Regions from separate parts of the Streptomyces sp. NPDC056734 genome, predicted to be linked through region 4. Evidence: riboswitches for the same ligand, from Rfam matches in the RefSeq annotation. Region 4 holds a riboswitch; each other region holds the start of a gene.
The links. A riboswitch is a leader RNA that binds a small molecule or an ion and turns the genes downstream of it on or off. The one in region 4 is predicted to bind cobalamin.
Positions count from the first base shown of each region.

Region 1: another riboswitch for cobalamin. It lies ahead of ACFRFC_RS29590 (cobalamin biosynthesis protein); the one in region 4 lies ahead of nrdI (class Ib ribonucleoside-diphosphate reductase assembly flavoprotein NrdI).
Region 2: another riboswitch for cobalamin. It lies ahead of ACFRFC_RS00535 (ABC transporter substrate-binding protein); the one in region 4 lies ahead of nrdI (class Ib ribonucleoside-diphosphate reductase assembly flavoprotein NrdI).
Region 3: another riboswitch for cobalamin. It lies ahead of ACFRFC_RS19910 (energy-coupling factor ABC transporter permease); the one in region 4 lies ahead of nrdI (class Ib ribonucleoside-diphosphate reductase assembly flavoprotein NrdI).

Region 1 covers NZ_JBHTZD010000022.1:71,220-78,800, reverse strand. The annotation lists gene ACFRFC_RS29615 (alpha/beta hydrolase) at 1-179, opposite strand, end outside; gene ACFRFC_RS29610 (class II aldolase/adducin family protein) at 251-919, opposite strand; gene ACFRFC_RS29605 (lysozyme) at 1,101-2,009, shown strand; gene ACFRFC_RS29600 (anion permease) at 2,162-3,448, shown strand; gene ACFRFC_RS29595 (hypothetical protein) at 3,489-3,710, shown strand; cobalamin riboswitch at 3,862-4,001, shown strand; gene ACFRFC_RS29590 (cobalamin biosynthesis protein) at 4,100-5,221, shown strand; gene ACFRFC_RS29585 (cobyric acid synthase) at 5,218-6,759, shown strand; gene cobN (cobaltochelatase subunit CobN) at 6,756-7,581, shown strand, end outside.
Region 2 covers NZ_JBHTZD010000001.1:146,401-153,981, reverse strand. The annotation lists gene ACFRFC_RS00550 (ATP-grasp domain-containing protein) at 1-1,137, shown strand, start outside; gene ACFRFC_RS00545 (MFS transporter) at 1,130-2,371, shown strand; gene ACFRFC_RS00540 (class I SAM-dependent methyltransferase) at 2,378-3,127, shown strand; cobalamin riboswitch at 3,188-3,371, shown strand; gene ACFRFC_RS00535 (ABC transporter substrate-binding protein) at 3,401-4,435, shown strand; gene ACFRFC_RS00530 (FecCD family ABC transporter permease) at 4,432-5,532, shown strand; gene ACFRFC_RS00525 (ABC transporter ATP-binding protein) at 5,529-6,395, shown strand; gene ACFRFC_RS00520 (Ppx/GppA family phosphatase) at 6,573-7,559, opposite strand.
Region 3 covers NZ_JBHTZD010000012.1:160,836-168,416, reverse strand. The annotation lists gene cbiQ (cobalt ECF transporter T component CbiQ) at 1-493, opposite strand, end outside; gene ACFRFC_RS19915 (energy-coupling factor ABC transporter substrate-binding protein) at 500-1,003, opposite strand; gene ACFRFC_RS19910 (energy-coupling factor ABC transporter permease) at 1,000-1,710, opposite strand; cobalamin riboswitch at 1,740-1,924, opposite strand; gene ACFRFC_RS19905 (DUF4142 domain-containing protein) at 2,051-2,809, opposite strand; gene ACFRFC_RS19900 (cell division protein SepF) at 3,037-3,471, shown strand; gene ACFRFC_RS19895 (nucleotide pyrophosphohydrolase) at 3,859-4,158, shown strand; gene ACFRFC_RS19890 (DUF6099 family protein) at 4,428-4,901, shown strand; gene ACFRFC_RS19885 (LLM class F420-dependent oxidoreductase) at 5,082-6,005, shown strand; gene ACFRFC_RS19880 (3' terminal RNA ribose 2'-O-methyltransferase Hen1) at 6,186-7,581, shown strand, end outside.
Region 4 covers NZ_JBHTZD010000001.1:468,688-476,268, reverse strand. The annotation lists gene ACFRFC_RS01850 (hypothetical protein) at 372-806, opposite strand; gene ACFRFC_RS01845 (hypothetical protein) at 1,159-2,280, shown strand; gene ACFRFC_RS01840 (transposase) at 2,725-3,162, shown strand; gene nrdI (class Ib ribonucleoside-diphosphate reductase assembly flavoprotein NrdI) at 3,189-3,629, opposite strand; cobalamin riboswitch at 3,802-4,033, opposite strand; gene ACFRFC_RS01830 (hypothetical protein) at 4,655-6,100, opposite strand; gene ACFRFC_RS01825 (glycosyltransferase) at 6,190-7,350, opposite strand.

The DNA of each region.
Region 1 (7,581 bases), on a different contig from region 4:
GTGAGGGTGATCCGGCCTGCGGCGGTGCCGTGCACCGTGAGCCGGGGCTCGGTCGGCAGCGGGCGGCCCGGCGGCGCCTTGAGCGCGGCGTCGCTGGCGAGTCGGCCGGCGGCCACGCTCGCCGCGCCGGCCGCCAATGCCACGGTGACGGCAGCGGCCGTCGCTCTGACAGTGCCCACGGCTCCAGTGTCCCGGCCCCGCTCGCTCCCGGCCAGTGGGAGGAGGGATGGGGAGAGAGCGGGTGTGGGGGTCAGGGGGCGCGTTGGCCGTAGCTCTGGAGTTGTTCGGTGACCTCGTGCAGTTGCCGGGGGGAGAGGAGGGAGGGGGTCAGGCCGGGGACGCAGGAGGCGGTGAGCCAGAGGCGGCACATCCATTCGAGCTGGGCCGTGCGGTCGTACGCCTGGGCGAGGGTGGTGCCGTGGGTGAGGGTGCCGTGGTTCTGGAGGAGGCAGGCGGAGCGGTCCGTCAAGGCGTGGAGCATGTTCTCGGCCAGCTCTTCCGTGCCGTAGGTCGCGTAGGGGGCGACGCGGACGGGGCCGCCCATGGTCGCGGTCAGGTAGTGGATCGTGGGGAGTTCCGGGACCAGGGTGGAGACGGCCGTCGCGTGGACGGCGTGGGTGTGGACGATCGCGCGGGCGTCGGTGGTGCGGTAGACGGCGAGATGCATCGGCAGTTCGCTGGTCGGGGCGAGGGTGCCGATCGTCCGGCGGCCGTCGAGGGCGACGCCGGTGATGTCGGCGGGGCCGAGGCGGTCGTACGGCACGCCCGACGGGGTGACCAGCACGGTGTCGCCGACGCGGACGGAGACATTGCCGGAGGTGCCGACGACCAGGCCGTCGGTCACCGTGCGGCGGGCGGTCGCCACCAGGTCCTGCCAGGCCGTGGCGGTCTCGGTGCCGCCGGTTCGCTGCTCAGACATGGGCGTGATCCTCGCAGCCGGGGTGGTGGTGGCGCATCGGTGCGGGGGTGGCGGGAGGACTTCCGTCGGCCGTTCGAGGGGTTTGGACGGAGATCGACCGGGGATCGATGATCTTCGCCTACTCTCGGGGCGATTTGTCCTGCACTTGTCCTGTACGCCGCCATTTCGGGGGAAGTACCGCATGGCTCACCACCGCACCAGCGCCCACACCCGCACCCGCACCCGCACCCACACCCACGCCGACACCAGCACCAGCACCAGCACCAGCACCAGCACCAGCAGCCACAGCCACAGCCACAGCCACAGCCACCCACATGGTCACCCTCAGGGCAGCAGTCGTCGGGGGCGGGTGGTCGGTGCCTCGGTCGCCGGGCTCGCGCTGCTGGGGGCGGTGCTGCTGGAGGTGCCGGCCGTCGCCGCGAGCAAGCCCAGGGGGCATGACGTCTCGTCCCATCAGGGGAACGTCGACTGGCCGGGGTCCCGGGCCAAGGGGGCGCGGTTCGTGTACGTGAAGGCGACCGAGTCCACGAGCTATCGCAACCCCTACTTCGGGCGGCAGTACGACGGCGCCCGGGACGCGGGGCTGATCCGTGGCGCGTACCACTTCGCGCTGCCGGACAGGTCCTCGGGTGCGACTCAGGCCGCGTACTTCGTGCGCAACGGCGGCGACTGGCGGGCCGACGGGCGGACGCTGCCGCCCGCGCTCGACATCGAGTACAACCCGTATGACACCAAGCGGAAGTGCTACGGGCTGAGCAGGGCGGGGATGGTCGGCTGGATCGGGGCGTTCAGCGACGAGGTGCGGCGGCTCACCGGGCGTCGGCCGGTGATCTACACCACCACCCACTGGTGGAACAGCTGCACGGGTGGCAGCACCGGTTTCGCCGCCGAGCATCCGCTGTGGGTGGCCCGCTACGGCTCGGCGAGCGCCGGGGAGCTGCCGGCGGGGTGGTCGCGGTGGACGATCTGGCAGTACGACGATGGCGGCGACGGCAGCGACAACAGCGCGCTGCCGGGTGACCAGAATCTCTTCAACGGGTCGATGGACCGACTGAGGGCCTTCGCGAGGAGCGACGTCGGCCGGGAGTGAGGGCACCGGTGGCCGGGTACGCGGGCGTCGATCGCTAAGCGGAATGCCAACCCTCCGTCAGATACACCCCAATGCCCCCTTCAGTTCACCATTCGTTCATCTGGGTTACCTACGTTCATCCGGCCGATGACCTCGAACGAATGCCTGGGTAAATGGAAAGCTTCTCGCTGATCCTCGCGATAGTGGTGGTCACCGCACTCGCGTTCGATTTCACGAACGGTTTCCACGACACCGCCAACGCGATGGCGACCACCATCTCGACCGGTGCGATGAGACCCAAGGCCGCGGTGGCGATGTCCGCCGTGCTCAACCTGGTGGGCGCTTTCCTCTCCGTGGAGGTCGCCAACACGATCTCCAAAGGACTCGTCGACGAGTCCGGCATCCAGCCCGAGGTCATCTTCGCCGCCCTGGTCGGCGCGATCCTGTGGAATCTGCTGACCTGGCTGGTGGGCCTGCCGTCCTCCTCCTCGCACGCCCTGATGGGTGGTCTGATCGGCGCGACCGTCGCCTCCGCCGGTTTCGGCGCGGTGCACGGTGACGTACTGATCACCAAGGTGCTGCTCCCGGCGATCGCCGCCCCGCTGGTCGCCGGGCTCGCCGCGATGTTCGCCACCCGCCTCACGTACACGCTCGGCAAGAAGTCCGCGGGGACCAGGTCCTCCGCCAAGGGCTACCGGGCCGGTCAGATCGCCTCCGCGGGGCTGGTCTCGCTGGCGCACGGCACCAACGACGCGCAGAAGACGATGGGCATCATCACCCTCGCCCTGGTCGCCGGTGGCACCCTCGCCCCCGACTCCGACCCGCCCGTCTGGGTCATCGTCTCGGCGGGTGTGGCCATCGCGCTCGGCACCTACCTCGGCGGCTGGCGGATCATCCGCACCATGGGCAAGGGCCTGACCGACCTCCAGCCGCAGCAGGGCTTCGCCGCCCAGACCAGCGCCGCGACGGTCATCCTGGCCTCCTCCCACCTCGGCTTCTCGCTCTCCACCACGCACTCCGTCTCCGGCGCCGTGATGGGCGCGGGCCTCGGCCGCAAGGGCGGGGTGGTCCGCTGGTCCACGGCCACCCGGATGTTCGTCGCCTGGGGGCTGACCCTGCCGGCCGCCGCCGTCGTCGGCGCGCTCGCCGAGTGGGTGTGCAGGTTCGGTCCCTGGGGCACCGGCCTCGTCGCCGCCTTCCTGATCGGCTCCAGCGCCTGGATCTGGAAGCTGTCGCGGCGCGAGGTCGTCGACCACACCAATGTCAATGGCCACGACGACACCGGCGATACCGACGCCGGCGAGCGCACGGACGACCCCGACCTGGCGCCCGGCGTCGTGACCGCCGCCGTCGCCGCCGTGATCCCGCCGCCGACCGTCGCCGCCGAAGAGGCCGCCGTCACGGCCGGTACCGGCTCCCCCGCCGGTCCCGACCCGGCGGCCCCCAAGGCCACGGTCTGAGCCCGCCCGACACACCCCCCTCCCCCAAGGACACAGCAGCATGGAAATCGACTGGGCGGCCCTCGGCTCCGTCTTCGGTGTGAGCCTCGTGGTCACCGTGGCCCTCGTCGGCCTGTTCACCCTCGGTATCGCGGGCCTCTCCCGCCATGAGCGCGCGGCCGAGCGCGGCGGAGGCGCGGCGCTCGCGGTCACCGGCGCGTACACCTGCTTCGCGGCGTGCCTGGGCGCGGTGGCGTACGGGATCTATCTGATCGTCGCCTGACGGGATCGCCTCGTTCGCGCGAGGCGCCCGTGCCGGCATCTGCCAGGGCGGGTACGGGACTTCGGTCCCGTACCCGCCCTGGTGTGGTGTGCGACAGGGCCGGTGTGGGGCTGAGCACACTCTCCCTTCGCAGGTCAGCGGCAGGTTGACGGGTGTTCGGGGCCCGTGGTGGACTGCCGGAGCCATTACGGCGACACGAGAGGAAGCCGGTGCGAATCCGGCGCGGTCCCGCCACTGTCACCGGGGTAGAACCCCGGGAGCCAGGAACTCTCACCGCCGACTTCGTCGAACCAGGGCGCGGACACCCTGAGTGAGGACATTCGCCATGCTCGGCTGCCGAACGCGGCTCACCGCCGGACCTCTCCTCGACCCCACGGCCGGCTGAGCCGATGGCCGCCGAACGCGCATTCGCGTACGGCGCCACCGCCGGACTCCTCGGTGATCTGCTCCTCGGGGATCCGCGCCGCGGGCATCCGGTCGCCGGGTTCGGGATGGCCGCCGGTGCCGTGGAACGGCTGCTGTGGCGCGACCATCGCGGGTGGGGGGCGCTGTACACCGCCGTGTGCGTGGGCGGGGCCGTCGGGCTGGGTGCGGTCGCCGCGCGTGCCGTACGGTCCTCCCCCGCCGCGTCCGTCGTCCTGACCGGCGCCGCCACCTGGGCCGTCGTCGGCGGCACCACCCTCGGGCGGGAGGCCCGGGCGATCGGGCGGGCACTTGAGGCCGGGGACGTCGAGGGGGCGCGGGCGCGGTTGCCGCGCTTGTGCGGACGCGATCCGCAGGCGCTGGACGCCGATGGGATCGCCCGTGCCGTGGTGGAGTCCGTCGCGGAGAACACGTCCGACGCCGTCGTGGGGGCGTTGGTGTGGGGGGCCGTCGGGGGGGTGCCCGGGCTGCTCGGGTTCCGGGCCGTGAACACGCTGGACGCGATGGTGGGGCACCGGTCGGATCGGTATCGGCGGTTCGGGTGGGCCTCGGCGCGGCTCGATGACGTGGTGGGGTGGCCGGGGGCACGGCTCACCGGCGTCCTCGCGGTGGTCGCCGGGGGTGATCCCCGGGGGGCGGTACGGGCCTGGCGGGCCGATGCCGGGAAGCATCCGAGCCCCAATGCCGGGGTCGTGGAGGCGGCGTTCGCGGGGGCGTTGGGGGTGCGGCTCGGGGGGACCCTGTCGTACGCGGGGCGGGTTGAGCGGCGGCCTGTGCTGAATGGTGGGGGGCGGGGTGTGGTGGTCGGTGATGTCGAGCGGGCGGTGCGGGTTTCCTCTCGGGTGCGGTGGTTGGCGTTGGGGGTGGGGGTGTTGCTCCGGGCGCGTGTTGGGCGGGGCCCGGCTTCCGGGGTACGGGCGTTGCCCTCGGCGCGTGTTGGGCTGCGCCCGGCCTCGGGGGTGGGGGCGTTGCTCCGGGCGCGTGTTGGGCGGGGCCCGGCGTTGCAGGCTGTGCCCACCCGTTCCGCCCTGCGGAACGAATGCCCACAGCGGTGCTCAACCCAGCTCTCCCCCAAGGCCCCCGTATGACCGGGCGGGGGCTTGGGTTGCTTGTTGCTGGGACTGCCTCTGATGCCGGGAAGAGTGTGGTGGCCGCCGGGATCGGGCGGTGGCTGGTGCGGCGGGGGGTGCGGGTCGCGCCGTTCAAGGCGCAGAACATGTCCTTGAATTCGTTCGTCACGCGGGACGGGGCCGAGATCGGGCGGGCGCAGGCCATGCAGGCGCAGGCGTGCCGGGTCGAGCCGAGCGCGTTGATGAATCCCGTGCTGCTCAAGCCCGGCGGGGAGCGGAGCAGTCAGGTCGTGCTCATGGGCAGGCCCGTGGGCGAGATGAGTGCGCGCGGGTATCACGGCGGCCGGCAGGAACAGTTGCTGGGGACCGTGCTGGAGTGCCTCGCCGAGCTGCGGCGTTCGTACGACGTCGTCGTCTGTGAGGGGGCCGGCAGTCCCGCCGAGATCAATCTGCGGCGGACCGACATCGTGAACATGGGGATCGCGCGCAACGCCCGGATCCCCGTGCTCGTGGTCGGGGACATCGACCGGGGCGGGGTGTTCGCCTCGTTCTTCGGGACGGTCGCGCTGCTGTCGGCGGCGGATCAGGCACTGGTCGCCGGGTTCCTCGTCAACAAGTTCCGCGGGGACGTGTCCCTGCTCGAACCCGGGCTCGACATGCTCAAGGGGCTCACCGGGCGGGCGACGTACGGGGTGCTGCCGTTCCGGCACGGGCTCGGGATCGACGAGGAGGACGGGCTCCGCGTGTCGCTGCGCGGAACCGTCCGGGAGTCCGTCGTCGCGCCCCCGGTCGGCGCGGACGTGCTGCGCGTCGCCGTCTGCGCGGTGCCGTTGATGTCCAACTTCACGGACGTCGACGCGCTGGCCGCCGAACCCGGCGTCGTGGTGCGGTTCGTGGACCGGCCGGAGGAGCTGGCCGACGCGGATCTGGTCGTCGTACCCGGGACCCGGGGGACGGTCAGGGCGCTGGCGTGGCTGAGGGAGCGGGGGCTCGCGGACGCGCTGGTGCGGCGGGCCTCCGACGGGTTGCCGGTGCTTGGCGTCTGCGGCGGCTTCCAGGTGCTCGGCACTCATATCCAGGACGATGTGGAGAGTCGGCTCGGGGGCGTCGACGGGCTCGGGCTGCTGCCCGTACGGGTGCGGTTCGCGGCGGAGAAGACGCTCGCCCGGCCCGTCGGACAGGCCCTCGGGGAGCGGGTCGAGGGGTACGAGATCCATCACGGGGTCGCCGAGGTCGACGGCGGGAGCCCCTTCCTGCGCGATGACGGCGGGAACCCTCTCGACGGGTGCCGGGTCGGGCACACCTGGGGTACCCACTGGCACGGCTCCCTGGAGTCGGACGGATTCAGGCGGGCGTTCCTGCGCGAGGTGGCCGCCGCCGCGGGGCGCCGGTTCGTGCCGGCGCCCGGTACCACGTTCGCCGCGCTGCGCGAGGAGCAGCTCGACCGGCTCGGCGATCTGATCGAACAGCACGCGGACACGGACGCGCTGTGGCGGCTCATCGAGTCCGGCGCGCCACAAGGACTGCCCTTCATCCCACCGGGAGCGCCCGTATGACCACTGGCCCTGTTGGCACCACCGGCCCTGACGGCCCTGTCCGCCCTCTTGGCAGCATCGGCACCTCTGACACCGGTAACCCTCTTGGCACCACCCACCCCGTCCTGCTGCTCTCCACCGCCGACACCGATCTGCTCGCCGCCCGTGCCTCCGGCGCCCCCTACCGGATCGGCAACCCGACCCGCGTGGACGTCGAGAACGAGTTGCCCGCGCTGCTCGACGGGGCGTCCGTCGCCGTCGTACGGCTGCTCGGCGGCAAGCGGGCCTGGGAGGACGGGCTGGCCGCGCTGAAGCGCTCCGGGGTTCCGACCGTGCTGCTCGGCGGCGAGGCCGTGCCCGACGCCGAGTTGATGGCCGAGTCGTCCGTACCGGCCGGGGTGGTCGCCGAGGCGCTGCGCTATCTGGTCGAGGGCGGGCCCGGCAACCTCACCGAACTGGCCCGGTTCCTGTCGGACACCGTGCTGCTGACCGGCGAGGGGTTCGAGGGGCCGCGGAAGATGGCCGAGTACGGGGTGCACGGCACCCCTCAGCAAGCAGAAGGGCGGCCCACCGTCGGCGTGCTCTTCTACCGGGCCCATGAACTGAGCGGCAACACCGCCTTCGTCGACACCCTCTGCGACGCGATCGAGGCGCACGGCGCCAACGCCCTGCCCGTGTACTGCGGTTCGCTGCGCGGCGCGGACGCGGGGCTGTACGAGATCCTGGGGCGGGCGGACGCGCTGATCGCGACCGTGCTCGCGGCGGGCGGCACGCACGCCTCGCAGGCGTCGGCCGGCGGGGACGAGGAGGCGTGGGACATCGGCGCGCTGGCCGAGCTGAACG
Region 2 (7,581 bases), 320 kb from region 4:
GATCCGGCCTACTACGCCTACGAGCTGGAGCGGCTGCCCGCGCACGCGCTGGACGTGGTGGAGACCGACACCTTCGACGTGGACGGCGTCGCGGAGCTGCTGGGCCGCACGCCCGGGCTGCGCGGGCTGATCAGCTCCACCGACACCTGGATGCTGGTCGGCGCCGAACTGGCGGCCCGGTTCGGGCTGCCCGGACTCGACCCGGACGTACTGCGGCTGACCCGTGACAAGGCCGCCGTGCGCAATCTGCTGCACGAGGCCGGGCTGAGCAGGGGCCGGGCCCTGGCGGCGGACGGGCCGGGCGGGGACGTCCGGGAACTGCTGCTCAAGGAGATCGGCCTGCCCGCCGTGGTGAAGGACTCGGCGGGCACCGGGAGCCAGAATGTGTGGCTGGTGCGGGACGAGACCGAACTGGACGCGGCGCTCGCGGAGTCGGCCGGGCGGACCCTGAAGGGCAGGCTGTTCGCGGAACCGTACTTCGGCGGGCCGGTGTACAGCGCCGAGACCCTCACCTGGGCGGGCCGGACCCGGCTGCTGGGGGTGTCCAGCCGGCTGATGTCGCCGGAGCCGCACTTCCGCGAGGAGATCACGGCGTTCCCGGTGGCCCTTCCCGAGGCGCTGCGCGGCTCCCTGGAGGGGTGGCTCGACGCGCTGCTGGCAGCCGTCGGGTACACCGACCGGTTCGCGCATGTGGAGTTCGTGCTGACCGCCGACGGGCCGGAGCTGGTGGAGGTCAACCCACGGATCGGGGGCGCGCTGGTCGGGGAGGGGCTGTGCCGGGCGCTCGGGGTCAATGTGTACGAGGCGATGGTGGAGGCGGCGCTGGGGCGGCGGCCCGGGCTGCTGGACGCCGAGCCGCCGGGCGGTCCCGCCGTGGCGTTCGTGCTGGGGTATCCGGCCGCGCCGGGCGTGTTCAGCGGGGTCGCCGGACTGGAGCGGCTGGCGGAGCTGCCGGGCGCGCCCGCCTGGTTCCCGGTGAAGCGGGTCGGCGACCCGGTGGAGCATCTGGCGGACAGCCGGGGCTACGCGGGGATCGTGTACGCGGAGGCGGAGACCGCCGAGCTGGCGACCCACCGGGCGGTGGCCGCCGCGAACGCCGTACGGGTGCTCACCGAGCCGTTCGCGCCCGGTGAGTGAACGTGACAAGGGCCGGGCAGGATTGGGGCCGCTCGACGGGCCGCTGCGCTTCCTGCTGCTCAGCTCGTTCCTGATCCCGCTCGGCAGTTTCATGGTGCTGCCGTTCATGTCGGTGTTCCTGCACGAGCGGCTCGGCATGGGGCTCGGCACGGTCGGTGTGGTGCTGGCGGTGGCGTCCCTCGTGCAGTTCTCCGGCGGGATCGCGGGCGGGGCGCTCGCGGACCGGATCGGGCTGCGCCGCACGATGCTGTGGGCGCTGATCGTCCGTACGGCCGGGTTCACCGGGATGCTGCTGGCGCTGCGCTGGCCGCCGCTGGCCGTTCCGGCGCTGATCCTGACCTGCTGCGGCGCGGCCCTGTATCTGCCCGCCAACAAGGCGTATCTGGTGCACGGGGTGGCCGACGAGCGGCGCCCGGCGTTCCTGTCGGCGGGCAACGCGGCGCTCAACGCGGGCATGGCGGTGGGCCCGCTGATCGCCGGGCCGTTCGTGCTGTCCTCGCCGGGCTGGCTGTTCGTCGCCGTCACGGCCCTGTTCCTGCTGGTCACGGCCGGGCACACCCGGCTTCCGGCGGTCGGGGAACGCCCGCCGGGCCGGCAGCCGTCCCGGCAGGGCCTGCTGGCCGGCGTTGCGGCGCTCCCGTTCGCCGCCAACCTCCTGGCCTTCTATCTGTACTTCCACTTCCAGCACTTCCTCGCGGTGTACGCCGTCGAGCGGGCCTCCAGCGAGTTCTACAGCCTGGTCCTGCTGCTGTGCTTCGCCCTGGTGATCGTCGTCCAGCCGCTCGCGTCGGACCTGATCCGGCGGATGCCGTACGCCCTCGCCCTCGGCGTCGGTTTCGCCGGGCTCACGGCGGGGCTGGCGGTGCTGGCGATCGGCAGCCGCCCGGCGCTGCTGGCGGGCGGGGCGCTGATCACGCTGGGCGACATCGTGCTGTTCCTCAAGAACGACCTGGAGGCACTGGCGCGCAGCCCGCGCTCGGACGCCGTCGTCTTCGGCCAGCAGCGGCTGGCGGCGGGGCTGGGGGCGGGCGCGAGCGGGGTGCTGGGCGGGCAGCTGTACGGGGCCGGGGAACGGGCCGGGGACACCGGCTGGTTCTGGCTGCTGGCCGCCGCGCAGTGTCTGCTGCTGCCCTGGCTGCTGGCGCTGCTGCGCGGCCCCGCGACCCGGGACGCCCTGACCGCCGTACCACCCGAGACCCCCTCCCCCACGGTGCCGACGACGAAGGAGCGATGAGGCCGTATGACACGGACCGGCGGGTTCCAGGACGACGACTTCTGGACCGAGTTCCATGACTTCCTGTTCTCCGAGCAGCGCCACACCCAGGCCGCCGACCTGCTCGGCGGCTCTCCCCTGCTGGACTTCCCGGCCGGGGCGCGGGTGCTGGACCTGTGCTGCGGTCCGGGCGTGTTCACCGTGCCGCTGGCCCGGCGCGGGTACGCCGTGACGGGGGTGGATCTGAGCCCGGCGATGCTGGAGCGGGCGCGCAAGCTGGCGGCCGACGCGGGGGTCGGCGTCACGTATGTGCGGGCGGACGCGCGGGAGTTCACGGCGCCGGGCGGCTTCGATGTCGCCCTCAATCTGTTCACGTCGTTCGGGTACTTCGAGGACCCCGCCGACAACGCCCGGGTGCTGCGCACCCTGTACGACTGCCTGGCGCCCGGCGGGACGCTGCTGCTCGACCTCGCGGGTAAGGAGCTGCTGGCCCGCCGGGTCACCCCGCCGAAGGTGGTGACGCGCGGCGAGGATCTGATGGTGCAGACGGACACCGTGCTGGACGACTGGGCGCGGCTGCGCAGCGACTGGGTGCTGGTGCGGGGCGAGCGGGTCACCCGGGCGACGCTGGTGTGGTTCGTGTACAGCGCGGTCGAGCTGCGGCGGATGGTGGCGGAGGCCGGGTTCGGCCGGGTGGAGGTCTTCGGCGGCTTCGACGGGCGGCCCTACGACGAGAACGCCGAGCGGCTGGTGGTGCGGGCGACGCGGCAGGACTGAGGGGGCGACGCGCCAGGGGCGGGGGGGTGTGATCCCCCCGACCTTTTGGCCCGGACTGTGCGGAACGTAGTATCACGAGGTCAATAGCCGCGACGGGAGACAGGAAGCCGGTGTGAATCCGGCACGGTCCCGCCACTGTGACCGGGGAGTGCAACCCTTCGACATGCCACTGCGCGACGCGCGGGAAGGCGGGGGGAGCGTCGATCCGGGAGTCAGGACACTGGCCTGTCGCGGGCCCGTTTTGAGGAGCGCGGACTCCCCAGGAGGCTCAACGTGTACGACGGCATGTCCCGTCCCGCCCTGTCCACCCCTGCCCGCCGGCGGCTGCGCGCGGCGGCGCTCGCGCTGTCGGCGGCGCTGCTGGCCGCCGGGTGCGGCTCGTCCGGTGATTCCGGCGCGGATCCGAAGGCTTCGGCCGCCCCCGCCGGTGGTTTCCCCGTCACCGTCGACAACTGCGGGGTGAGCACGACGTACGACGCCCCGCCCGAGCGGGTCGTCACCATCCACCAGCACCCGGCCGAACTGATGCTCGCGCTCGGGCTGAAGGACCGGATGGTCGGCACCGCCTTCCCCGACTCGGCGCCGCTGCCCGAGCTGGCGGAGGACTTCGAGGCGATCCCGGAACTGGCGGAGAAGGAACCGTCGTTCGAGACGGTTCTCGACGCCGAGCCCGACTTCGTCTACGGCGGGTACGGCAGCGCGTTCGCCGACAACGAGGGCCGCTCCCGTGAGGCGTTCGCCGACGCGGGCATCGACACCTATCTCAACCGCGAGTACTGCGAGGGGGCGGCGTCGGCCACGATGCGGGACACCTACGACGAGATCCGCGCCATCGGCGAGATCTTCGGGGTGTCCGAGCGGGCCGACGCACTGGTCGCCGATCTTGAGGGCCGGGTCGAGGCGGCGTCCGCGGCGGTGGCCGGCGAGGAGCGGGTGCCGGTGTTCGTGTACGACAGCGGCGACAAGTCCGCGTTCACGGCGGGCGGCAAGGGGCTGGGCAGCGAGCTGATCCGGCTGGCGGGCGGCGAGAACGTCTTCGCCGATCTCGACGAGGTCTTCGGGGACGTCTCCTGGGAGCAGGTCGTGGAGCGCGGGCCCGAGGTCATCGTCATCTACGACTACGCCGGGGCGGGGGGCGTCGAGCGGAAGAAGGAGTTCCTGCTCGCGCAGCCGGCGCTGGCCGACGTACCGGCCGTGCGGAACGAACGGTTCGTGGTGCTGCCGCTGACGGACACCCTGGTCGGCGTGCGGTCGGCGTACGCGGTCGAGGATCTGGCCCCGGCGCTGCACCCCGAGAGCTTCCGGTGACGGTTCCCGCCACCGAGCGGGCCGCCGGGTCTCCCGGGGGCGGGCCGAGGGCGGGCCGGGCGACGCTCGCCACGACCCTGCTGGTGCTCACCGCGCTGCTGGTGCTCTCGGCGACGGCCGCGCTGGCGATCGGCTCGGTGCGGGTGCCGCCGGGGCAGGTGTGGGGCATCGTGACGCACGCGCTGGGTGCCGGGTGGGTCGAGCCGGACTGGTCCGGGGCGCGGGAGACCATCGTGCTGGAGGTGCGGGCGCCGCGCGTCCTGCTCGGCGCGGTGGTCGGCGCCGGGCTCGCGGTGGTCGGTACGGCGATGCAGGCGCTGTTGCGCAACCCGCTCGCCGAGCCCTATCTGCTGGGGGTGTCCTCCGGGGCGTCGCTCGGGGCGGTCGTGGTGATCGTGTTCTCGCTGACCCTGTTCGGGGCGGTGTCGCTGTCGGTGGCGGCCTTCGCGGGTGCGCTCGGCGCGCTGCTGCTGGTGTACGCCACCGCGCGGACCGGCGGGCGGATCACCTCGGTGCGGCTGGTGCTGTCCGGGGTGGCCATCGCGGCGGTGCTCACCGCGGCGACGAACCTGCTGCTGCTCACCACCGAGCGGGGCAATCAGGCGCGCGAGGTGCTCGCCTGGACCCTCGGCGGTCTCGGCGGCGTCAACTGGGACACGCTGTGGCTGCCGGCCGGCGCGCTCGCGGCCGGGGTCGGGGTGCTGCTGGTGCAGTCCCGGAATCTGAATCTGCTGCTGGCCGGTGAGGAGGCGGCGACCACGATGGGGCTGGACGTGGGGCGGTTCCGGGCCCGGATGTTCGTCCTGCTGTCGCTGGTCACCGGGGTGCTGGTGGCGGCGGCCGGGCCGATCGGGTTCGTCGGCCTGATGCTGCCGCACATCGTCCGGCTGTTCGTGGGCGGCGATCACCGCCGGGTGCTGCCGACGGCCGCGCTCGGCGGGGCCGTCTTCCTCATCTGGGCCGATGTCGCCGCCCGGACCGTCGCCGCGCCGCTGGAGATCCCCGTGGGGGTGCTCACCGCGCTGTGCGGCGGACCGTTCTTCCTGTGGCTGATGCGCCGGGACGCCCGGCGCGGCACGGATCGAGGAGCCGTATGAGCCCCGCCGAACTCGTCGTCGACCAGGTCACGCTGTCCGCCGGTGCGCACCGGCTGGTGCGGGACATCTCACTGACCGCCCGGCCGGGCGAGGTGGTCGGGCTGGTCGGGCCCAACGGCAGCGGCAAGTCCAGCCTGCTGCGGGCCGTGTACCGGGTGCTGCGCCCGGACTCCGGGGAGGTGCGGGTGGACGGCGCGGACGCCTGGACGCTGCCGGTGCGGGAGCTGGCGCGTACCGTCGCGGCGGTCGTGCAGGAGGCGGGCGCCGACTTCGATCTGACGGTCCGTGAGGTCGTCGCCATGGGCCGTACCCCGCACAAGAGGCTCCTGGACGGCGACACCGCCGACGACGCCCGGCTGATCGAGTCCGCCCTGGACACGGTGGACGCCGCCGAGCTGTCGGCCCGCTCCTTCGACCAGCTCTCCGGCGGCGAACGCCAGCGGGTCCTGATCGCCCGCGCGCTCGTCCAGCAGCCGTCGCTGCTGGTGCTGGACGAGCCGACCAACCATCTCGACATCCGCCACCAGCTGGCCGTCCTCGGCACCCTGCGCCAACTCCCGGCGACGGTCCTGATCGCCCTGCACGACCTCAACCTCGCCGCGTACTACTGCGACCGCCTCTACGTCCTCCACGAGGGCCACGTCACGGCCTCCGGCCCGCCTGTTGAGGTCCTCACCCCCCGGCTGCTGGCCGAGGTGTACGGGGTCACGGCCGAGGTCACGATCCATCCCCGGACGGGGGCACCACAGGTGACGTTTCTGCCGGCGCGGGTGGGGGTGGGGGCAGGGGCTCCCGGTACGGCGGGGGCGGGCGGGACGGCTGGGGGCCGCGATCCGGCGGGGGTGCGGGACGCGGCGGGGTGAGGAGGGCTCGCCGGCCGGGTCGGCGGAGGGGGCTGGGCCGGCGGGGCTGCTGGGCGACGCCGGGTGAGCGCCTACGCGGCGGCGCGGGCTCCGGTCCCGGTGGACCGACGGGGGCGTGCCGGGTGGCGGGCACCAACCCGCCGACCAGGAACGGGCCCACCGCGCCCGGAGTACGCCTCAAAGACCTGGGTCAGCGCCGCACGGGAGCGGGGTGGGGCGCCGGGTCATGTCCTGCCACCAGTGCGGACCGTCCTCCAGGTGTCGCAGGAGGATGCCCTCGCGCAGTGCCCAGGGGCAGACGGCGAGGGTTTTGAGGCCGCTCAGTTTCATCGCGGTGTGGCCGACGATCGCGCCCGCGAGGCTCTGGCGGGCGCGCGGCGCGGAGATGCCGGGGAGGTCGGAGCGGCCGCCCGGGGGCAGTTCCGCGAGCCGGTCGATGGCCGTGCGCAGCTCGGCGCGGCGCAGGTCGCGCCCGACGAACGGGCCCCGGCGGCCCGGGGCGGCCCCGCACAGCCTGGCCAGTTGCTGGAAGGTCCGTGAGGTGCCCACGGCGGTGTGCGGGTGCTCCCAGCGGATCCGGGCCCCGGCGTCGCGCAGCTGATGGCGCACCTCGCGGCGCAGGGCGAGGATCTCGGACGCCGACGGCGGGTCGGCGTGGGCGAGGTAGTCGTCCGTGAGGCGGCGCGCGCCGAGCGGCAGGGAGATCGCGAACTCCGGTGTGCGGCCCCGGCCGAAGGCGACTTCGAGGGTGCCGCCGCCGATGTCGAACAGGGCCAGCGGGCCCGCCCGCCAGCCCATCCAGCGCCGTACGGCGAGAAAGGTCAGCTCGGCCTCCACCTCGCCGGGCAGCAGACACAGCCGTACCTCGGTCCGGGCGTGCACCGCCGCGAGCACCTCGGCGCGGTCGGGCGCGTTGCGCACGACGGCGGTGGCGAAAGCCAGCGGATGCGGCGCCCCCCAGCGTCCGGCCGTCCTGGCCGCCTTGGCCACGGCGTGCACCAGCTGCTCGGTGGCCGCCTCGCCGAGGCCGCCGTCGGCACCGACCTGTTCGGACAGGCGCAGTTTCCACTTCGCGGTGTGGACGGGCAGCGGCACCCCGTCCTTGGTGTCCGCCACCACCAGCCGCACCGTGTTCGATCCCGCGTCAATCACACTCAGCCTCATCGGCGTTGCGTACCCGGAGCCG
Region 3 (7,581 bases), on a different contig from region 4:
CGTCCCGGATCCGCCGCACCGAGTCCAGCAGCAGAAAACTCATCCGGTACGTCACCAGCGCCACGTCCACCACGGGCGCGGGCACCCCGGCCCGCACCAGCCGGGGCAGCAGATCGGACAGGGGGGTGGTGAACGCGAACAGCAGCACGCCGAGCGAGGCGGCCGACGTCCGCAGCAGCAGTTCCCCGGCGCGCACCGGCCCGCCGTCCGCGAACCCGACGAACCCGCCGGGCCCGCCGACCCGCACCAGCAGCGGCAGCGCGCCGGTCACACAGAAGCCCAGCGGCACCCGGTAGGCCCGCCACAGCCTGCGGCCGGGCACCCCGGCCGGGCCCAGCAGCACCGTGAGGGCCGCCACCAGCACCAGCGCGGCCCCCGGCCAGGGCGGCAGGGAGATCGCCAGCACGGTCAGGCCGAGCCCGAGCACGGCCTTGTCCACGGGATGACGGCGGCGCCAGCGACTGCTGTGCGCCGCCGCGTCGATCGGCAGCACGCGGACTCAGCCCCGGGGGACGGCCGCGCCGCCGCCGCCCTCGGCGACCTGGATGTCCCCGCCACTCTTGGCGCTCCGGTCCCCTTCGGCCCTCCGGTCTGCCTTGGTACCGGGGCCGCGTTCGGTGTTCCGGCCCCGTTCGGCGCCCAGGCCGAGTTCGGTGTCCCCGCCCCCCTCGGTGTCCCCGGCGCCCTCCCGGGCCGCCGCCGTCCGCTCCTCCCCCTGCCGTCGTCCGCGTCGCAGCCCGAAGTAGTAGGCGAGCACGCCCGCGCCGATCGCCGCCTGCAAGGCGAACAGGGCCGACTCGATCTCCCCGGACGGCGGTTCGTACAGCGGCGAGAACCAGGGCTCGTAGTCCGGCCGGATCTCGGTGATCGCCGTCTCCGCCTCGGCGTCGGCCCCCGTGAACGGTTCCTCCTTGTGGTCGCCGAGCCCGAGGGCCAGCGGCAGCACGGCGAGGGCGGCCACCGCGAGCAGCAACAGCACATTGATCCGCGTAGCGCGCTTCACTTGGCCACCGCCTCCTGCTCGCCCTGGCGGTCCTGCTCGCCCTTGCGGGTCAGCAGCACGCCGAGCCGGGTCAGCTCGCCCTTGCTGGACTGCACCAGCAGCCGCATCACCAGCACCGTGAGCAGGCCCTCGCTGACCGCGAGGGGAATCTGGGTGACGGCGAAGATCGCGCCGAACTTGCCGAGCGCGCCCATGAATCCGCTGCCCGGGTCGGGGAAGGCCAGCGCGAGCTGCACACTGGTCACGCAGTACGTGGAGAGGTCGGCGACGAACGCGCCGAAGAACACGGCGACCATCAGCGGCACGTCGTAGCGGCGCAGCAGCCGGTAGACGGCGTAACCGGCCCAGGGCCCGACGATCGCCATGGAGAAGACATTGGCGCCGAGCGTGGTCAGCCCGCCGTGGGCCAGCAGCAGCGCCTGGAACAGCAGGGTGATGGTGCCCAGCACCGCCATGATCGGCGGCCGGAACAGAATGGCGCCGAGACCCGTGCCGGTCGGGTGGGAGCAACTCCCGGTGACCGAGGGCAGTTTCAGCGCGGACAGGACGAAGGTGAAGGCCCCGGAGGCCCCGAGCAGCAAGGTGCTCTCGGGATGCTCCCTGACCTCACGGGTGAGTGAACGGACTCCGTGGACGACGAACGGCGCCGACGCGACAGACCAGGCGATCGCGTGCGCCGGGGGCAGAAAACCCTCGGCTATGTGCATGGCTCAGCAGACCCTCTCCAGCACCTCGTGGATGGACGACGCGCCTTGGCCGGTCTCCTGGCTGACGGGTACCACCGCCCATGCCCCGCCTTCCCGGATCACAACGATCCAGTGGCTGCCCGTGAGGGCCGGAGCCGGACTTCCCGATCACAGTGGCGAGGGCCGCACCGGCATCACACCGGATTTCCCGTTCACCAAGGCGTGGCGACAGTAGTGCGCGGATCCGGCCATGACAAGCAGGGACGGACCGGGCGGAGGGGCCGGAGCCGGGTGTCGCCGGGCGTTGCCGGGCGGGGCCTGGACCGGAGCCGGACGGGTGTGGGCTATCCCACCTGCCCGCCTACCCCACCTGTTCTCTCGCCGTCGCCGACGGACTGGGCGCGGGGGAGGCGGTGTTGATCCCCAGGTCGGGGCGCGGGGTGAGAACCACGATCGGGGCGCCGGGCTGCGGCGGGGGTGGGGTCAGCTGGTCATTGGGGAGCTTGGGCGGGGTGGTCTGCTGGAAGTTGACCTGGTCGTGGTTGACCAGCCCGGTCTTCTCCAGCACGGTGATGTGGTCCAGCACGGTGTCGTTGGCGAGGTCGGCCAGCTGCCGCACCAGCGTGTTGCGGGTGTTGGCGCGGGTCTTGGCGACCACCGGGAAGATCTGACCATGGGTGACCCGCATGATCTGCACGGCCGTGGAGTCGAAGGACTGGCCCTGCTCGGCGGCGACCGTGGCCACGAACTGCTGTTGCTGGGGGCTCGCCTGGTTCGGCAGCGTGATGTTGAGATCCGGGGCGATCTCGCGGCACAGCTCGTCCAGCCCGGCGTGGCCGACGATCAGATGCTTGCCCGCCTCCTTCATCTCCGGTGTCGTGCCCCGCTCCATCGCCAGCTCGCCCAGCGGGTACTCCCAGAGCCCGGCGGCCCGCACCTTCACCACGAAGTCACGGTCCGCCTCGGTCAGCGGCCCCCACGGGGTATTGGCGATGATCCGGTTCTGGTCACCGGCCGTGTTCTCGACCCCCAGCATGGCCGGATAGGCGAGCGCGGTGAGGGTAAGACCCATGGCACCGAAGACGAAGATGCTCCCCACCTTGGTGCGGGAGATGGGCATGCGGCCTCCTGACGCGAACGGGCACGTGCGGCGGGTACGGCACGTTCGACCTACAGGGCACGTACGGCGCGCACGACTTGTACGACAGGAGATACGGACGCCCGTCCCGGATCCGTCACCGGGACGGGAGAATTTTCCCCGGCGGACCTGTGCGGTACGTCACACAGCTGTCCGAGCCGGTCGCACACCGTGTCGCTGTTCGGCCGAACGGGTGACTTGCCGTAAGAATGGCTGGTGCAGGAGATGAGAACGACGCAGATCGGGGGGAGCCGGTGAACAGTCGAGATGTCACCGATGAACAGTGGGAAGGGCTCGCTCAGGTCGTACCCCTGAGGGGACGTGACGCCTGGCCGTCCGCCGTGGACCACCGGGCCCGGCCGGACGCGGAGACCGAGGCACGGCGCCGCTTCGTCGTCCTGCGGGTCAACATCTTCGCCGACGCCCGCGAGGTCGCCGAGACCCTGATGGCCGGCATCCCGGTCCTCCTCGACCTCACCGGCGCCGAGGGCGATGTCGCCAAGCGTGTCCTCGACTTCAGCACGGGCGTGGTCTTCGGCCTGGCCAGCGGGATGCACCGGGTGGACCGCAATGTCTTCCTGCTGACCCCGCCGGGCACGGAGGTGCAGGGTCTGATGGCGGGGGTGGGCGGGCCGGGCGCCTGAGGACGGGGTCCTGGCCGGACGGCTCCGGCACGGCACCGCCCTCCGTTCCGCTGCCGGGGCCCGATGCGGGACGTGTACGGCGAACCGTGGCCGCCGGGCACGATCCGCGGACGGGGCCGGCCCGGCCCGGCGACGGTGAGGTGCGGTGGGCGACGCCGACCGGGCCCGGGGGACGCCCGGGGCGACAGTGGTACACCTTGATCCGTGAGTGACGAATCAGTGGGTGGCGAAGCTTTGACCGGCGAGTCCGTGACCGGCGGATCTGTGACCGGCGAGTCCGTGACCGGCGAATCCGGAAGCGGCGAATCCGGCAGCAGCGGAGCCGAGGGTGCCGCAGCCGGGAGCGGCGCAGTCGAGAGCGGCGCCCGGCGACTTGACGTACCGGCCCTGCAACGCCGGCTCGCCGACTTCGCCGCCGCCCGCGACTGGCAGCCCTACCACACCCCCAAGAATCTGGTGGCCGCGCTGAGCGTGGAGGCGTCCGAACTGGTCGAGATCTTCCAGTGGCTGACACCCGAGGAGTCGGCGCGGGTGATGGACGACCCCCGGGCCGCGCACCGGGTGCGGGATGAGGTCGCCGATGTGCTGGCGTATCTGCTCCAGCTGTGCGAGGTGCTCGGCGTCGATCCGCTCGCCGCGCTGGACGCCAAGATCGACCGTAACGAACAGAGATTCCCGGCGCCTTGAAGCACCGGGGGCGCCCGGTCGGCCGGTGTCTGTGATCTTCTGTGCTCCGAGTGACGGGGCGGCATCACGGACGAGTCCGGACAACTCGGGGACCGAACCAATCCATTTTTACTCTGCGTAGTCAAATCTGGGCCCGAATCCGAATCGTTGTCCGCAGATTTCCGTCTTCCTCTAGCTTTTCGTCTCACGGACCCTCACTCTGGGTAGTGGACAACGGAGTTCGGGCGGACGCGCGGACCAGCGTGCGTCTTGACAGACGGGGGCGGCCCATGGACGCGGTGCGGCTCATCGTGACGAGCAGGCGGGCGCTGGCGGCGAGCGGTGCCATACCCGACACGTTGCGGGAGGTGTGGCAGGCCCAGTGCCTGGCCCAGGCGATCGGCAGCAGGCTCGCGGTGTTCGGCCCGCCGGAGCTGCGCGGTGAGGCGCTCGGCCTGACCGAGCTGGCGGGCCGGGGCTGCGGAGTCCTGGACGAACCGCACCTCGCCCCCGGTGAGTTGCGCGCGGCCCAGCTGACCGAGCTGGGCGACACCCGCCAGGCCCTGACCTATCTCTGCGGACTCCTCGGCGAGGTGGGCATCGCCCTCGTCGGCGTGGCCTGCTCGGCGCCCGACGAGGGGACGTACTGGCAGTGCATGGAGGCCATCGACGCGGCGGACGAGTCCCGCGACCGAGTCCGCGAGCTGCTCCGCAAACTGGCGGACCGGGAGGCGGCGGCCTTACCCGAGCGGGAGGCGGGGTAGGCCCCGACCGTCGCCGGCCGCCTCCCCGACGCGCCCGCCCCGTCCCGCCCCGCCCCGCCCCGCCCCGCCACGTGACGGAACGGGACGGGACGGGACGGACGAATTTCACCCGACCGAGGAGCGCCCCGCAGGTGTGGACCGGCGCGATCCGGCGGGGGGCCAGGGGGCAGGATGGAGGCCATGGATCTTCGCATCTTCACCGAGCCCCAGCAGGGCGCCACCTACGACACGCTCCTCACCGTGGCCAAGGCCACCGAGGACCTCGGGTTCGACGCTTTTTTCCGGTCGGACCATTTCGTCAAGATGGGCTCCGTCGACGGTCTGCCCGGCCCCACCGACGCCTGGATCACCCTGGCCGGCCTCGCCCGCGAGACCCGGCGCATCCGACTCGGCACCCTCATGACCGCCGGTACCTTCCGGCTGCCCGGCGTCCTCGCCATCCAGGTCGCCCAGGTGGACCAGATGTCCGGCGGACGCATCGAGCTGGGCCTCGGCGCGGGCTGGTTCGAGGACGAGCACCAGGCGTACGGCATCCCCTTCCCGAAGGCGAAGTTCGGCCGTCTGGAGGAGCAGCTCGCCATCGTCACCGGACTGTGGGAGACCCCCGTCGGCGACACCTTCGACTTCGACGGCACCTACTACCAGCTGAAGAACTCGCCCGCACTGCCCAAGCCCGCCCAGGCGAAGGTCCCCGTGCTGATCGGCGGCCACGGCGCCACCCGCACCCCTCGCCTGGCCGCCCGCTACGCCGACGAGTTCAACATGCCCTTCGCCTCCATCGAGGACAGCGAGCGCCAGTTCGGCCGGGTGCGCGCCGCCGCCGAGGAGGCCGGCCGCAAGGGCGACGACCTCGTCTACTCCAACGCCCTCATCGTCTGTGTCGGAAAGGACGACCAGGAAGTCGCCCGCCGCGCCGCCGTCATCGGCCGCGAGGTCGATGAGCTGAAGACCAACGGCCTGGCCGGTTCCCCGGCCGAGGTGGTCGAGAAGATCGGCCGCTACGCCGAGATCGGCGCGAGCCGGATCTACCTCCAGGTCCTCGACCTGGACGACCTCGACCACCTGGAGCTGATCTCCGCACAGGTGCAGTCCCAGCTGTCGTAACCGCCCGCGCGATAACCGAAGGCGCCGGTCACACCCCCCGTGCGACAGTAGGACCGTCGTCCTGCCGAGCCCCCAGGATCACCCCCCCCTGGGGGCTTTCGCGCGCACGGCACCCCCAACGACAGATACGACAGACGACCGTCCACGACAGACGACCGTCCAGCCGGAGAGGCCCTCCGCATGTTCCTGACCATCAGCACCACCGGCGTACCCGAACGCCCCGCCACCGACCTCGGTTTCCTGCTGCACAAGCATCCGGACAAGGCGCAGGCGTTCTCCACCTCCTACGGCACCGCGCACGTCCTCTACCCCGAGGCGGGCGCGGATCGCTGCACGGCGGCGCTGCTGCTGGAGGTCGACGCGGTGGCGCTGGTGCGCCGGAACAAGGGCAAGGGCCGCGGCGGCGCCCCGGACGCGGCCCTCGCGCAGTACGTCAACGACCGCCCCTACGCCGCCTCCTCCCTCCTAGCGGTCGCCCTGAGCGCCGTCTTCTCCAGCGCCATGCGCGGAGTGTGCAACGCGCTGCCCGACCGTGCCGCCCAGCCGCTGCCGCTGCACATCGAGGTGCCCGCGCTGCCCGCCCGGGGCGGCCCCGCCGTCGTACACGCCCTGTTCGAGCCGCTGGGCTGGACGGTCACGGCCGAACCCGTGCCGCTGGACGACCGGTTCCCCGAGTGGGGCGACTCGCGCTACGTCCGGCTGGTCCTGGAGTCCGAGACCCTCACCCTGGCCGCCGCGCTGCGCCACCTGTACGTCCTGCTGCCGGTCCTGGACGACGCCAAGCACTACTGGGTCGCCCCCGACGAGGTCGACAAACTGCTCCGGGCCGGTGCGGGCTGGCTGCCCGGACACCCCGAACAGAAGCTGATCACCAGCCGCTATCTGTCCCGCCGCTGGTCCCTGACCCGCGACGCCCTGGAGCGGCTGGAACTGGCCCGGCTCGCCGAGACCGACGACAGCCAGGCCGAGGAGATCGACAACGCCGTCGAGGCCGACACCGAGGAGGCCCCCGAGCCCACCCCGCTCGCCGTCCTGCGGCGCGAAGCGATCCTCACCGCGCTGCGCGAAGCCGGTGCCGCCCGGGTCCTGGACCTCGGCTGCGGGCAGGGTCAGCTTGTCCAGGCGCTGCTCAAGGACGTCCGGTTCACCGAGATCGTCGGGGTGGACGTGTCGATGCGGGCGCTCACCGTCGCCGCCCGGCGGCTGAAGCTGGACCGGCTGGGGGAGCGGCAGGCGTCGCGCGTCCAGCTGATCCAGGGCTCCCTCGCGTACACGGACCGGCGGCTCAAGGGGTACGACGCGGCTGTGCTCAGCGAGGTGATCGAACACCTCGACCTGCCCCGGCTGCCCGCCCTGGAGTACGCCGTCTTCGGCGCCGCCCGCCCCCGCACGGTCGTGGTGACCACCCCCAACGTCGAGTACAACGTCCGCTGGGAGTCCCTCCCCGCCGGGCACGTCCGGCACGGCGACCACCGCTTCGAGTGGACGCGCGCCGAGTTCCGCGCCTGGGCGCAGGCGGTCGCCGCCCGGCACGGGTACGCCGTGGAGTTCCGGCCCGTAGGACCCGACGACCCCG
Region 4 (7,581 bases):
CACCGGCCGTCGACGGTGGAGGCGATGATGGGCAGCGGGGGCGGGTTCGGGACGGCAAGGCGCCACTCCAGGCGCGAGCGCCAGGAGACGCGCGTGGGGGGACCATGTCCACACCGCGAGCAGGGGAGGATCTCTCAGGGCTGACTGAGGGGTGTCGGGGTTCGGCGCGAGGCCGTAGTTCGCGTCGATCTGCAGGGCCAGCAGGCGGCCTTCGTCCCAGCTCATGACGAGAGGGTAGCTTCCACCCCGGGTCCGGATCCGGCTCCGTCCTGGCGGGCTTCCTGGTGGACCGACGTGCCGTCCTACGAGGCCCTGCCCCGATTCACCACCGGCCTCGACCACCTCGCCCCAGAACAGCGCCGCCGCTTCCGTCAGGCCGTGACCGTTGTTCGTCCACGGCCTGCGTACCGGAGGACACTCCCGCGTCGGCCTCTGCGAAGCGCGCGGGTGCGCAGAATCTGGCATCGGTCAGATGGGGAGTTCCTGTGATTCCCGAGCGAGTAACGCCGGTGCCAGGCGTCGTCGCTCACGGCGTCGGGTAGTGCGGCAGGAGCAGCCTCAACTACCAGATCTGCGAGTTCCGTCCCGGTCATCGTTCGTCCGGCAGCCCCGGTCACCGTCTCCCACACGGTCGGCGGGACATCGTCGATCCCTGGAGTCCGTGGCTCGATCTTGGCCCTATCGGGAAGCTCGGAGGTGGCGCCCTCGCGAATGTCGTGTGTGACGACATGCGCAGCGAACTCCCGCGTGGCCTTGGCGTGTTCCTCTCTGAGCTTCGTGGCCTCGCTGATCTCGTCCGCGTCCAAGCACCGGGTTGTTCCGCAGCCGAGAGGTGCCCCGGACCGGGTTCAGCCGTTCCTCCAGCCATGCGACTTTGTCACCCGCTACGCGGCGTCACCGATCACCGGTTCTGACACATCTCAACGAGCGGGCACGCATGTTGGAGAAGGTGCGGGAAGTGGTCGGTGGCCGGTTGTCACCGGCCTTCCGGTAGCGCCATGACCGGTGGGGCGGCACGGGCGGATGGGGCGTGTGCGCCTGGTGTGTCTCATTGCGCTGTCGGTGCGCCAATGGCTCGCACGTGGTCGGGCTGGTGATAGTGGTCGAGGAACGAGGTATTCCCCTTGCCCGCCTTTACCTTTGAGCCGGAGGCCCTTGATGGTGTCACAGTGGTTCTATCCCGATGATCTCAAGGACGATCTCCAGGGCATCGCGCTGCCGCCGGAGCGGCGCGCTGAGGCCCTGGCCTGCGCCTGGGAGTACAACAGGTGCGTGGTTCCGCAGTTCACCAACTGGGAGCGGTACATCGCTCTGGCGCGGTTGTGCGAGATCGCCATCGTCGCCGAGGTCTTCGGCGACCACGTGGATGTCCTGAGTGACGGGCCCCTCCTTGGACATGATGTGGACGCGCTCCTGGACATCCTCTTCGGACAGGGTCCGATACGCGAGGAGATGGCCCGGGAGTACCGGTGCTGCCTGCTGATGATGACCGAGAAGTCGACCGGGCGCCGCGACACCCCCTTGATCCGCCGCTACATCGAGGCGCTGGCAAGCTCGCCGCAGGCCTGGTTCCGGCTTCGTGACTGCGACGGCCTGTCACGCTTCTACATAGCCGCCGCCATCGCCTGCAACGATGAGGATGCCTGGCTCAGCGAGGAGGAGAACCAGCTGCTCGCTGAGATCGGCGTGGTCCTGTACGACGCCGTCGCGTTCCACAAGCACCGCGCCGAGGGTGAGATCCACAACACCTACGCCTATGCGGGGGCGGAAGAACGCACCTACGCCTACAGCACCTACCGTGAAGTGCTGTGGGCCCTGGACACTCACTGGTCGCGCTCCGCTGCCGGGCGCTCCGCGGTCAACTTCGTGCGCCTGGTCGGGGGACCGATCCACCAGATGATGCGCCGGTATCGCTTCGTTGAGGACGATCTGATGGTGGGCAGACCGGAGACCGGCGACGTGGTGAGCGAGACCCGGAACAACGTCAAGCTCTGGTACCGCCTGGACGCGGATCCGGCCCCGGCGGACGACAAGGCACGCTTCGAGGCCGTGATGGCGCAGGCGGACCGGGTTCTGCTTCCCGGTATGGCCGAGCTGCTCGAGCGCCCTGAGCGGGACCGGTGCCCCGACTGCCGGTACCGCGACTCGTACGGAGCCGAGGCAGCCGGTAAGTTCGGCGGGGTGGAGCTGTGCTCCGCTTGCCGCACACGGTGGCACGACCATCTGCATTCCTTCCCCGAGCGCGCCTCACACGCCTACCGGGCTCCCACACGGTCATGAGGACCGCATCCCGAGCCGCTGCCGGACAGCACGCAGGTCCGCTTCGGTGGTGCGGCTTGCGAACGTCGGTCGGCGGGCGAAGCTGAGCGCACCGCGATAGGCGCGGCCTGCCGGTCTGGACTGGAGTGGGCTCCTGCCAGGAACGCGTGGCTGTAGCCGGCCCGGTGGCGGGGGGCCCAAGGGGATACGGGCCCCCCGGGCCGTACGCCGCCCTTGTGCGATGGGCACTCCTCGCCATGTCCGTGGGTGTGTTCTGCATCCAGTTCGACTGGTTCGGACTGAAATTCGCCCTGCCGCGGATCGGCCGCGACCTGCACGTGGGCGGAGGGGGTCTCCCGTGGGTGGTCACTGCCTGACGCCTGAACAGCAGGCGTTTCGCGAGCGGTCCGGCTGGAGGCCGCGGAGCCATTCGCCGCTTCTGCCTCCGGCACCGAGGACTTGCGGGTGACTCTGCGCTCGGTCCAGCGATGGCGCCGGAGGTTGCAGGACTCCGGCGCTGAAGGGCTGCGGTCATCGGGGCCGGTGTCCCTGCCGAGGCTGAGCGACAGGTTGTTCGCGGTACTGGAACAGGAACAGGAACTGGCCAAGGGGCCGGCCGCGTACGGCTGGCCGGACCGCACCTGGACGCTGTCCCGGATCAAGACGCTGATGGACCGCCATTTCCACAGGAGCTTCACGCTCTCGGGCATCGCCCAGATGCTGCGGCGCAACACCTGGGAACCCGCAGACAGAAGCACCGCGGCGGCACTCGTGGCCTGGCTCGTCTTCGTGGACGAGTCCGGATTCCCACGGAGAATCCCGGCGGCGTGGCCAGCGAGAAACAGCGGGCGTACTTCCCGGGCCAGGAAAATCGCACGCACGCGTGAGTTCAGGCCGCCCTGATCAAGGACGTGCTGCGCGCAGGACGGTCATGTCGTGGGAGGCGGCTGCTGCCCCGCCGTCGAGGACTGTCGTGCCCAGAACCCCTCAAGTCCTTCCCTCACGGTGCGGACGTCCAGCTCGGTGCCCACCCGTTCGAATCGGTACAGCTCCGGCACCTTGTACTTCGCCGATATCACCGGGCCGGCCAGGCAGTACTCCTCACCGAAGTTGGTGCTGCCGCAGGCGATGACTCCGCGCAGCAGTGCGCGGTTGGCCTCGATGTCCAGGAAACGGATGACCTGTTTGGGGACCGCGTCCGAGCGCTCGTCGCTCCCGTAGGTCGGGACGATCAGCACGTACGGCACGGTCATCTGCGGCATGCCCTCGAGCTGCGGGTGTATGGGGATGCGTGTGGCGGGCAGGTCCAGCTTCTCCACGAAATGTTTGGTGTTCTCCGAGATGCTGGAGAAATATACGAGACCGCTCATCGGTCACCGCTCCTCTTGCTCGTTCCAGTGTCCGTCCGGGGGCCGGGAGGGGAGGAGCGGCGCGGCGCGCACGGCAGGCCGGTGGAGGCGGCGGAGGAACGGCACGCCTGACCCGGGTTCGTGCGGCTGCCACGTGGCCCTCCTTCAGGGCTTCGGAGCGCGTACGCCGCCGTTCGGCGTACGGAACGGTGGCAGGTCTTCGGACTCGCGGGGATGTCCTCAGGCCTCCCGGCGGGCGTCTGCCGGCTGTCGCCGCCCAGGCCCTGTCCACCAGGGTCCGTGCGTGTGACAGCACTCGTTTCCGCTCACCGCTTCAGGGCGGTCCCGGACTCGCACCCGGCTCCCCCCCTTGATTCGCCGGGCACACAGGTGCCTGGCGATCCACCGACACGATGAACCATACATTTGATTAGCTCTGCTTCAGAGATAGTTTCGGGTAAAGCTTAGGTTTACCTAAGTTTCGAGTGGGTGTTCGAGGGTGGGGGTCTTCGGGACCTCGGATTCGACTCGCTGAGCCGTTTTCGACCGAGGCGGCGGTGAAGTTCATGTCGCGGTGGCCGGCGTTCCGGGCCGATGGTGACCACGATCAGTGGTCGACGGGCAGCATGGGGTCGACGGCCCTGAACGTGGCACAGCGGTGCAGACACTGCTGCGGCAGGTGCTTTCCTTCGTGTTGCGCCGGTACTCGGCACAGTGCACTGCCTGCCACGGGTACGGCACTGCGTCCGCTACCTGCTGGGCAACCGCCCTGGCCTCGGAGAGCTTCGCCCGCTACCTCCGCATCCCCGCAACCGCCCGCATGACCCAGACCCGGATCACCGACGCCGTCTGCCACATCTACACCCAGCCGGGTGTCCAGTTCGTCCTCATCGACGAGATGCACAGTCCGAACAGCACATACCCGACCCCCCTCCCCCTTCACGCCCTGTACCTCCACCAGCGCACCGCGGGCCGCACCGGAAACCTCACAGGACCAACCACCGCCCCGAACACCAACAAGCCCCCTGCGAGCGTCAGTCCGCCCCTCACAGCGGCTGCTCGATGTGGTCCGGGTCGTAGGTGATCGCCGCCTCGGCCTGGGTGTCGAACAGGTCCAGCAGGCCGCTCAGCGGTTCGGTGGGCTGGTCCTGGCTCCAGAGTTCGACGGCCATCTCACCGTGGTACAGCATGGGCCAGCGTACGAAGTGCCGCGGGTCCTCGGGGTCGGAGAGGGCCCGGGAGCGTCGTACGGTGTCCTTGGCTACCTCGATCATCAGGTCCGTGCCGCAGCCGAATCCGTACGGGAAACGTTCGCGGTCCGCCGGGACCGTCTCGATGCGTGAGGGATCCGCGGCGCTGACGCCGACGTGGGCGTGGAGTCCGGCGCGGATCGCCGGTACCTCGTGGGTGCCGTGCGGGTCCCAGGCCCAGGCGCCGTCCGTGTCCTGGCGGACCCGGACCGTGGGAACCGCCTCCAGCAGCGCGCACACCTCCCACGCCTCCACCGACGGGCCCTTGGGACTGGCCGACTCAGGAGCCAGTACACGCAGACGCCCGTCATCGAGACGGTGGTCGACGACCGTCACGTCATCGCGGCACAGGACACGTTTGTCCACCTCCCAGCTTCCCGACGCGGTGACCACCAGGGCGCCCAGGCCCGGATCGAAGGCGAAGAGCATCCCCTCGCTGAACGCCTTCATCCCGAGATATCGCTCGTAGACGGCCGCCAGCCGCGGCGAGACGTAGTGCGTCAGGCGGTGCGGCGCGGGGAGCAGCCGCAGTTCGCCCATCCGACGGCCGGCCGTCGCGAGCGCCTCGGGCACCGAGGTGTTCTCCCACTGCGCGGCGGTGATGGCGCCGGTCTGGACGTCGTAGCGGCCGGCGACCTCGCGCGTGCAGGCGGCGGCGATCAGGCGGTCGCAGATGCCCTGGGCGATGTTCTCTGTCTCCGAGGGATGGCCGCCCTCCATCGTGCACAGGGTCGCCTCGGTCACTTCGCCCGACGCCGCGTCGACGGTCACGACCAGAACCTTGGGAGCCCCGAGACGCGCCATCAGGACCCGTCCCGTGTGGACGGCCTCGGTGTGGCTCATCGTGCTCATCCGCTCGGGCACCTCGACCACGGCGACCGAGTGCGCGATGTTTCCCAGTGAGCCGCGTGCGCGCCGCATCCTCAGCAGCAGAGGCGTCGCCGCCTCTTCGACCCGCTCGCTCAGTGGGGCGCTGCCCTCCCGTACGCGGACGACGGCCAGTGCCACATCGGTTGCCGATGCCGCCGCGTGCCGCACACGATGCCCGCCGCGCTCAAACGTCGCCTCCAGTGACTCCAGGAACGCGGACAACGCGCTACTGGGCGGGTCGTTCTCGACGAACCAGATGGCTCGGGGGCGCCACCAGTCGAGGTGCTCCAGCCCGGTCCGCCGGGGTGAGCTGCTCAGGGGTGGCCGCTTTGACGGCACCGCGTCTGCCGGTACTGACTCCTGTCGCGTCACGAGAACCTCCTTGAGGTAGCGCAATCGGCCCGCGGGTGCGAGACGGACGCGACGAGGAGCCGCCCTTGTGTGACTCGCCCGCCTCGCCGTCACCACCGACGGCCGACGGTCTGCTTGGCGAGGCGCTGATAGCCGGCGAGGAGCTGCGCGCAGCCCCTGTCGGTTGCGAACTGGGCGGCGGCCGTGCGGGCTTGGCCGGTGACCTTCCCGTCGTCGGCGAGCGCCGCGCGCAGGGCTCCGAACAGGGCGTCGGCGTCACCGGGCGGGAAGAGGTAGGCATGGTGACCTGCGGAAAGGGTGTCGCTGATGCCTCCGCTGGATGGGGTGACCACCGGGACTCCGGACGCCATTGCCTCGACGACCGTACGGCCGAAGGTCTCGTACGGCGAGCCGGTGCAGAACGCGTGGCAGGAGGCGTACAGGGCGCTGCGGTCCGTGCCGTGGACAAAGCCAAGGAGGTGGACACGGGGTGAGGCTGCGGCCAGTTTCCTGATCTGGGTGGTGATGTCGCGCGGGCCGTCGCCGGCGATGAACAGGGAGAGGTCCTCGTTGCCGGGTAGGGCGCTGAGCCTGAGGAAGGCGCCGATGACCAGGTCCAGCCGTTTCTCCCGGGCGAGACGGCCCAGGTAGAGCACGCGTTTGCCGCGGCCGTCGTAGTGCGGTGCCAGTCTGGCGAGGACGGCGGGGTCGGCCCGGTCCGCGCCGAAGTCCTCGATGTCGACACCGACGAACGGGACGTGCTCGGTCGGTACGTCACTGAGCCCGCTCAGCGTCGCCGCGGCGTGCGGGGTCGCGCAGAGGGCGGCGTCGAAGTGACGGTACACATGGCGCATGACCGGCCGGAACACCGGCGTGCGCAGATGGCGCCAGAGCGGGTAGCTGTCGGCGAAGTTGAAGTAGTCGCTCTGGTACTGGGCCACGTACGGCACGCCGCGCCGCCGGGCGTGGGCATGTCCCGGCATCCCCCACGAGGCGAACATGAACGAGCGTTCGGGATCGGTGACGACCACCAGGTCCGGCGCGATCTGTTCCAGCGCGGTGTCGATCTGCGCGAGGGCCGCCCGGCGCGGAACGCGCAGTACCGGATACGGCAGCCAGGGCTTGGATGCGTAGGGGAACAGTTCCAGGCCGTGCGGGACCGCCGCCGCGGGCGGCGTGGCTCCGTTGGCGGAATCGGGGACCAGCAGGCACAGACGTACATCCGGACGGGCCGCGAACCAGCGGGCGCGTTCCGCGTTCCCCAGTGCCACGCCGCTGACCTCAGGTGGAAAACTTGCGGTGATCCAGACGACCGTCAGGGGCTTGGGCTGTGCATGTGCGAGCAAGATTTCGACCTGCCCTTCGGTCTCGGGACATTCATGATCCAACGGACAGTGCCGGACCACAATCCATGACCGGTACATGTGATCGATGTCGCCGAGCCGATGTGGACCCCACCTCAAATGGCGAGTTCACAGCTTAAGTTGGGGGTTGTTGATTGG